2 regions of the Paraburkholderia sp. CI3 genome follow, and region 2 is predicted to be linked to the other one. Evidence: riboswitches for the same ligand, from Rfam matches in the RefSeq annotation. Region 2 holds a riboswitch; the other holds the start of a gene.
What was found. A riboswitch is a leader RNA that binds a small molecule or an ion and turns the genes downstream of it on or off. The one in region 2 is predicted to bind thiamine pyrophosphate.

Region 1 (4,208 bases), 1.0 Mb from region 2:
GCAGGTGATGAGCGCGTCGCGACATTCGTCGTCGCTATATGTGTCCGCCGCCGACGGATACGCGAGCGCCGCCTTCAGCGTGCCGATCGGCATGTAGCTGACCTGCGGGATGAACATCATGCGCGCGTTGACCGGTGCGTCGATCGAGCCGTCGCCGAACGGCCACAGGCCCGCGAGCGCGCGCATCAGCGTGCTCTTGCCGGCGCCCGACGGACCGCGCACGAGCCAGCGCGAGCCCGGCCGGATCGCGATATCGCGGATGCGCGACAGTGGGTTGCCATTGGGCAGCGCGAGCTGGAGGCTGTCGGTGGTAAGCGTGTTGCTGTCGACGAAATGCAGATTGATGCCGCCATGTTCCGTGGCCGGCGACACCGATTCCTTCAGACGCGGCGAATGCACGACGCGCTTGAATTCGCGCAACCGGTTCACGGTCGCGCGCCATTCGACGAGGCTCGTATAACTGTTGATGAACCACGAGAACGAATCGCTGACCGTGCCGAACGCGCTCGAAATCTGCATCAGCACGCCGAACGTGAACGCGCCCGCGAAGTAGCGCGGCGAGGCGACGACGATCGGGAAAATGATCGCGATCTGGCCGTAGAAGCTCAGCACGAAGGTCAGGCGCTTCGTGTACTTCATCACCTGCCACCAGTTGTCGCGGATGCGGCCGAACAGCGTGCGCGCGTTCGTCTTCTCGGTTTCCATGCCGTTGTAGAACGCGATCTGCTCGGCATTCTCACGCAGCCGGATCAAGCCGAAACGGAAATCGGCCTCGACTTTCTGCGCCTGATAGTTGATCGACACGAGCGGATGGCCGACCTTCTGCGTGACGAGCGAGCCGACCACCGCATACAGCGCGGCGGCCCATACCATGTAGCCGGGGATCTGCAGCGGCATGCCGCCGAGCGAGATGCTCAACGCGCCCGCGAGCGACCACAGGATCGTGATGAACGACACGAGCGTGACGACGGTCGACAGCAGATCGAGCGTTAGCGACAGCGTGGTGGTCGCGAACGACTGCAGGTCGTCGCTGATCCGCTGGTCGGGGTTGTCGGCGAGGCGGTCGCGCTCGATGCGGTAGAACGCGCTGTCGTCGAGCCACTCGTTCAGGTAGCGGGTGGTCAGCCACTGACGCCAGCGGAAGCCGAGCATCTGGCGCAGATAGCGTCCATACACGGCGAGGATGATGAAACCGAACGCGAGTCCGGTAAAGATCATCAGCAGGTGCGGGAAGTCGTGGACGTTCTTCGCCTGCAGCGCGTTGTAGAAGTCCCTGCTCCAGCTATTCAGGCGCACGTTGATCCAGACGACGAGCAGGTTCATCACGATGATCGTGACGAGCAGCCCCCACGCGATGCCTCGTTCCTCGGAAACCCAGTAGGGCTTGATCAGGGTCCACGCGGAGACCTTTTCGTCGGGCGGCAGCGCGGGGCTGGCGGAAGTATGTGGTGTCATGAGCGTCCTGATGAAGTGCTGACCCGAAGTGCCATTCCGGCGTACGGGTCCAATCTGGTTGACCCATGTCGGGCGATCCCGCGAACTGCAGGCCCCTTCGCGAGGGCGTGGCTGCCGCGGGTCTGCGATACCTGGCCGGGCATCGCGCCATCACGCTCGATGAACGCGAGTCCGGACTGGCGCCCGATTCTGGCGTGACGCCCTTAAGCGAAAATTAATTTTCGGGGCCGGCATCCGCTGGGGTGCCGCCGCCACGCATGCGGCCACGAGCGCCGCGCGCGCCGCGTTTTTGCGGCACCGGTCACGGCATTGTGCCAGAGCGCCGGGCCGCTTCGCACCGGCATCTCGATAGACGGTGCCAGATCAAAATTGGGGTGGCGACCGCGGAGCGTTGGTTTGCGGGCGCCGCGCCTTTTATGGTCTAATGACCTTCGACGAAACAGGGGTGCTTCGCCCACAGGCGGCATGACTTTCATGCCGGGGCGGCGAGGCTGAGAGAGACCCTTTGCACCCGATCCGGGTAATACCGGCGCGGGAAGTTTCCGGAAGCAACCGTCTTCCATTCCCCGCCGGGCGGCGAGCGCAGCTCACATGTGCACGTCGTGACCGGCCGGCTTCACCCGCCGGTTTCGTCCTGGGTACGTGCGTTTTTGGCCGTACGGAAAGGACTCGATGACCGCCTATTCTTCAGACATGCATTTTTCCCTTCGTCACGCCGCCTCGGGCGAGCCGTGCCGTTTTGGTTTTGCCCACCGCAGTCGAACGGATCGCGCGCGATGAACCGTCCCGCCCGACCCGATTTCGCCGTGCTCGGCGGCGGCCTGTGCGGCCGCCTGGTCGCGTGGCGCCTCGCTGGCGACGGGCATCGCGTGGCGCTCTACGAGCGCGGCGATGCCACCGGTTCGCAGGCTGCCGCGTGGGTCGCCGCCGCGATGCTCGCGCCGCTGGCAGAGGCCGCGAGCGCCGAGCTGCTGATCACGCGGCTTGGCGCGAGTTCGCTCGAAAGCTGGCCGCGCGTGCTTGCCGAACTGCCGGAGCCGGTGTTTTTCCAGCGCAACGGCACGCTCGTCGTCTGGCATCACGCGGATCGCACCGAGGCGCCGCTATTCGAGCGGCGCGTGCGTGCGAACGCGCCGGCCGAGTTGCTCGACGGCGGCTTCGTCGCGTTGGCGGGCGCGCAGCTCGGCGCCGCCGAACCCGCGTTGGCCGGCCGCTTCAGCCAAGGCTGGCTGCTGCCGCGAGAAGGCCAGCTCGACAACCGCCAGGTGCTGTCCGCGCTTGCGGCCGGGCTTGCCGAGCGCGGCGTCGACACGCACTGGAACACGCCGATCGACGACGCGGCGCTGCCCGAGGCCGGCATCACCATCGATTGCCGCGGGCTCGGCGCGAAGCCGGTGCTGCCGACGCTGCGCGGCATCCGCGGCGAAGTTGCGCGCGTGCATGCGCCTCACCTGCAGCTGACGCGCCCGGTGCGGCTACTGCATCCGCGTTACCCGCTGTATATCGCGCCGAAGCAGAACGGCCTCTACGTGATCGGCGCGACCGAGGTGGAGGGCGAGGACATGTCGCCCGTCAGCGTGCGTTCGGCGCTCGAGTTGCTGAGCGCGGCGTTTTCGGTGCACCCGGGCTTCGGCGAGGCGCGCATTCTCGAGCTGAATTCGCAGTGCCGGCCGACCTTGCCCGATCATCGTCCCGCGCTGCTGTGGGACGGCGCGCGCACGCTGCGCGTGAACGGCCTGTACCGGCACGGCTACATGATCGCGCCCGAAGTCGCCGACGAAGCCGTGCGCTTCGCGAGCGCGCTGCTCGACGGCCGCGTCGGTGATGCCGACGCATTCGCCGGCTGGCGGCGCGACTCACGCTGGAGCGAGCTGTTCCAGCAGCATTTCGCGCGCGAGCCGACCCGAGCGTAGCGGCCAACGTGCCGCGCGCGATGCCGCTTGCGCCATCGATTGAACCGTATTCGAACACCATGGACATTCATATCAATCAGAAGCCGTTGTCGCTGCCCGAGGGCGCGACTGTCGCTGATGCGCTCGCCGCCTTTGGCGCGCGTCCGCCGTTCGCGGTCGCGCTCAACGGCGATTTCGTCGCGCGTGCGCAGCATGCGGCGCGCGCGTTGCAAACGGGCGACCGGCTCGACGTCGTGCAGCCGGTCGCGGGCGGCTGAGCGCGACCGCGCCAGCCTCTCGCTTACCGAACGCAACAACCGTCGCCGAAAACCCATTGCCGCAAGGCGGTCGGTTCTAGCCGCGAGGGCAAACCAGGATGATGCAAATGACTTCTCACGAGACCGCCGACGCGCTGACGCTATACGGTCAAACTTTTGCAAGCCGCGTGCTGCTCGGCACATCGCGCTATCCGTCGCTGCAATCGCTGTCCGATTCGATCGACGCCGCGCGCCCCGGCATGGTGACGGTCGCGCTGCGCCGTCAGATGAACGAGGGCCACGCCGAAGCCGGCTTCTTCGATCTGCTCAAGCGCCATGGCGTGCCGCTCTTGCCGAACACGGCGGGTTGCCTGAGCGTTGGTGAAGCGGTGACGACCGCGCACATGGCGCGCGAAATCTTCGAGACCGAGTGGATCAAGCTCGAACTGATCGGCGACGACTACACACTGCAGCCCGACCCGGTCGGCCTGATCGAAGCCGCCGCGCGGCTCGTCAAGGATGGCTTCAAGGTGCTGCCGTACTGCACCGAAGATCTGGTGATCGGCCGCCGTCTGCTCGACGCCGGCTGCGAGGCGCTGATGCC
Region 2 (4,208 bases):
GGTCTTCACGTCGTCCTTGTTCGGCAGACCGAGGTGTTCCTTCGGCGTCACGTAGCACAGCATCGCGGTGCCGAACCAGCCGATCATCGCGGCGCCAATGCCCGACGTGATGTGGTCGTAGCCCGGCGCGATGTCGGTGGTCAGCGGCCCGAGCGTGTAGAACGGCGCTTCGTCGCACCAGTCGAGCTGCAAGTCCATGTTCTCCTTGATCAGCTGCATCGGCACATGGCCCGGACCTTCGATCATCACTTGCACGTCGTGCTTCCACGCGATCTGCGTGAGTTCGCCGAGCGTCTTCAGCTCGCCCAGTTGCGCTTCGTCGTTCGCGTCGTAGATCGAGCCGGGACGCAGGCCGTCGCCGAGCGAGAAGGCCACGTCGTAGGCCTTCATGATTTCGCAGATATCTTCGAAATGCTCGTACAGGAAGCTTTCCTTGTGATGCGCGAGACACCACTTCGCCATGATCGAGCCGCCGCGCGACACGATGCCGGTCATCCGGTTCGCCGTGAGCGGCACATATTGCAGACGCACGCCCGCGTGGATCGTGAAGTAGTCGACACCTTGCTCGGCCTGCTCGATCAGCGTGTCGCGGAAGATTTCCCAGCTGAGGTCTTCAGCCTTGCCGTTGACCTTTTCGAGCGCCTGATAGATCGGCACCGTGCCGATCGGCACCGGGCTGTTGCGGATGATCCATTCGCGCGTTTCATGAATGTGCTTGCCGGTCGACAGATCCATCACCGTGTCGCCGCCCCAGCGGATCGCCCACGTCATCTTGTCGACTTCCTCGCCGATCGACGATGTCACCGCCGAGTTGCCGATGTTCGCATTGACCTTCACGAGGAAGTTGCGGCCGATGATCATCGGCTCGCTTTCCGGGTGATTGATGTTGTTCGGGATGATCGCGCGGCCGCGCGCGATTTCCTCGCGCACGAATTCCGCGGTGATTTCGGTGAGGCCGTTCGGACCGAACGCGCTCGCGCCGAATGCCTGGCCGGGGTGCTGACGGCCCATCATCGCGGCAAGCTTCGCGCCGTTCGGGCCGCTCGTCTTCAGGGTCTCGAGGTACTCGGCACGGCGCTGGTTTTCGCGAATCGCGATGTATTCCATTTCCGGCGTGATGAGGCCTTGCTTCGCGTAGTGCATCTGCGTCACGTTCCTGCCGGCAATTGCACGGCGCGGCGTGCGATGCAGTCCCGGAAAACGCAGCTGCGCGGTGGCCGGATCGGCGGCGCGCTCGCGGCTGAAGCTGCTCGACAGACCGGTCAGCGGCTCGGTGTCGCCGCGCTCCTCGATCCACGCCTCGCGCAGCGCGGGCAGACCCGCGCGGATGTCGATCCTGGCGTCCGGGTCGGAGTAGGCGCCCGACGTGTCGTACACGTAGATCGGCGGATTCTTTTCGCCGCCGAAGCTGTCGGGCGTGTCGGCCTGCGAGATTTCGCGCATCGGCACGCGGATGTCGGGGCGCGAGCCGGTCACGTAGACCTTGCGCGAATTCGGCAACGGCGCGACGGCGGCCTCGTCCACGTGGGCTTCGGCGGAAATAAACTTCGGGTTGGCGTTCATATAAGTCTCCGTACAAAGTGGGGCGGCTAAGCAGGAGACCGAGATGGAAGTAGTCGGAAATCGCGCAGAGGTGAGGCCCTTGAGGCTGGAGCGAAATCCGTACGCTTCCCTGCGCTGGCATTATCCAGATCAGGTTCAAAGGGTATTTCTCACCCACGCAACACGGACCTCCAGCTCCGCGCTACGCAGGACCCCCGCGTTAGCAGCGCACACGATACACCGCCCGCCCGCGGTTTGGCAACCTGTCTGAATGATTCAAAAAAACTGGTCCGGATGAAACCCCAGACATCTCCTATGCTTGAATCGAGACCGCATCAGACAGGGCAACTTACAGCGAGGGAACGGCCGCCTTACAGTGAAAAATCGTCGGCGGCTTCAGGCTGATACAGGATTTTGTCGAGCTTGAGCACTTTCTGATCGCCGCTGGGTGGCGTGAAGCGGATGCTCTCGCCGCGGCGCGCGCCGAGCAGCGCGAGGCCAGCCGGCGAGAACACGTTCAGGCGCCCTTGCGCGAAATCGGCGTTGGGCGGATAGACGACGGTCCACGTCATCTGTTCGCCGCTCGCTGTGTCGCTCAGCGTCGCTTGCGAGTTCATCGTGACGACGTCGGCGGGGATCTCGTGCGAGTCGACGATCACCGCGCGTTCGAGCACATCGTCGAGCATGTGCTGCAACTTGGCGTCGGTGGCCGCGTATTTCTCGAGGCGGGTCACGTCGAGTTCGGTCAGGTAGCAGGTTTTGATCTTCTTCATCATCAGGACTCCGGATAAGGCGGTCATGGATGGCCGCATGCAACGACCCATGGGGTGGTCGGCGGATGAGTGGACGAATGGGAGAGCCCGGTGCCCGGCGACGCGGCCCTGGGAATTGGCGGGCTGCGTCAGCGAGGGCGCCGGGCGGCGTGAAGCGGGACCGTTCGGGACGTCTCGCCGGGGCCGTGCGACGCGACGCGCGCGCGCGCGCACTCGCCTGCGCGGCATGGGCGCGAGCGGGCGAGAGCACGGAAAGTCGGACGACGCAGAGAAGTCACGGGCAAAACGACCAGGTGTTGGGGAACAGCGATCGAGAGGTGCCGGGCGACAAAGCGTGAGGCCGCGCGGCAGCAGCGAGACGAAAGTTTGATGTTAGCACGCTGTCTCACGCAGCCCCGTTTGCGACGTCGCGCCCGTCGATTGACCGTTTTTGTGCGGTGCGAGAAGAAAGCGGTGTGGTCCGCATTGCGTTCAAGCCAGTCAAAGGATTGCCGTTAAACAAAGTGCAGCGAAGGCCGCACTCCAGCGAAGCGATTCGCGGGATGGCGCGTGAATGGCGCGAGGCGACTCGCGCCGATTGACAAAGAGGTGCACATGAAAGCGGAAAGCAGGCGGTGGCGAACGTTCGGTCGCACAGTCGCGGTGGTGGCATTGCTCGCCGCGCCGCTGGCGGCGCCGGCGGCATCGACGGTGACGGGCGGCGTGATCCGGTTCGTGGGGATGATCGTTGCACCGCCGATACAGATCAGCGTGGATACGGCGCCCCCTGGCGTCGCCGTCGGTAGCGCGAGCGTGGCGGGTCAGCGCTTCTCGCGCACGGTGACGTTCAGCGCGCCGCCGGGCGTCGTCAGCGGGGCCGATGTCGCGCTCGAAGTGAACGGCGGCACGCAGTCGCGCGATCTGGTGGCGGCGCGTTTCGTCGATGGCACCGGGCGCGTCGCGACGGCCCGCGACGGCCACTACGCGGTCGATCGCGCGGGCGGCGTGCTGTCGCTGAACGCGAAGCGCACCGATACGGACACGCGCGTGACGGTGGTGGTCAGTTACGACTGAGTCGCGGGCGAGCTTTGGCTGGCTCATCCCGCGCCGGAAAAAAAATTAAAAGAGGCTTGTCATAACCGGCCGCGCGGCTCGACAAACGTGCAGATTACGATCGGAGCACGTCATGTCGACCGCGCACAATCGCTCGATACTTCAGCGCTTTACGACTTTTTCGACGCCCGCCGTCGGCCTCGCGCTTTTTCTGCTGAGCGGTTCTGGCATCAGTGCGGCCGACGCGGCCGGGCCCCTATGCACCACGCACAGCCCCGCGCACCGCGTCGCGCTCGTCGAGCTCTACAGCAGCGAGGGCTGCGATAGCTGCCCGCCCGCCGACCGCTGGCTCAGTCAATGGAAAAGCGACGGCGCGGCGCACGGCATCGTGCCGCTCGCGCTGCACGTCGACTACTGGAACAGCCTCGGCTGGACCGACCGCTTTTCCCAGCATCGCTTCACTGAACGTCAGCAAACGCTGACGCGTCTCGCGGGCGCGCACACGCTCTATACGCCGGAAGTGTTCGTCGCGGGCCGCGAGCTGCGCGACTGGTCGCAACGCGACAGTTTCGAGCGCCGCATCGACGAGCTCGTCGCCGAACCCGCCCAGGCGAGCGTCGCACTTGCGCTGAGCCCGCGTGCGCCCGGCGCGTTCGATGTCGATGCGCAGTTCAGCACGACGGCAGCCGCCGCCACGGGTGCGTTGAGCGCCTATCTCGCGATCTACGAGAACGCGCTGACGACGCAAGTCGGCGCGGGCGAAAACCGCGGCGCGACGCTGCATCACGAGCGCGTCGTGCGCGCCTGGTTCGGGCCCGTGCCACTCGTCTCCGGTCAAGCGCGGATTCATCAGGACATCGA

Region 1: another riboswitch for thiamine pyrophosphate. It lies ahead of OKW29_RS33795 (FAD-dependent oxidoreductase); the one in region 2 lies ahead of thiC (phosphomethylpyrimidine synthase ThiC).

The regions. Positions count from the first base shown of each region.
Region 1 covers NZ_JBNDMI010000004.1:2,669,824-2,674,031, reverse strand. Annotated here, with positions in the region: gene OKW29_RS33800 (ABC transporter ATP-binding protein/permease) at 1-1,455, opposite strand, end outside; TPP riboswitch at 1,887-2,010, shown strand; gene OKW29_RS33795 (FAD-dependent oxidoreductase) at 2,232-3,368, shown strand; gene thiS (sulfur carrier protein ThiS) at 3,428-3,625, shown strand; gene OKW29_RS33785 (thiazole synthase) at 3,733-4,208, shown strand, end outside.
Region 2 covers NZ_JBNDMI010000004.1:1,631,505-1,635,712, reverse strand. Annotated here, with positions in the region: gene thiC (phosphomethylpyrimidine synthase ThiC) at 1-1,563, opposite strand, end outside; TPP riboswitch at 1,652-1,769, opposite strand; gene OKW29_RS28855 (GreA/GreB family elongation factor) at 1,914-2,315, opposite strand; gene OKW29_RS28850 (hypothetical protein) at 2,910-3,368, shown strand; gene OKW29_RS28845 (DUF1223 domain-containing protein) at 3,481-4,208, shown strand, end outside.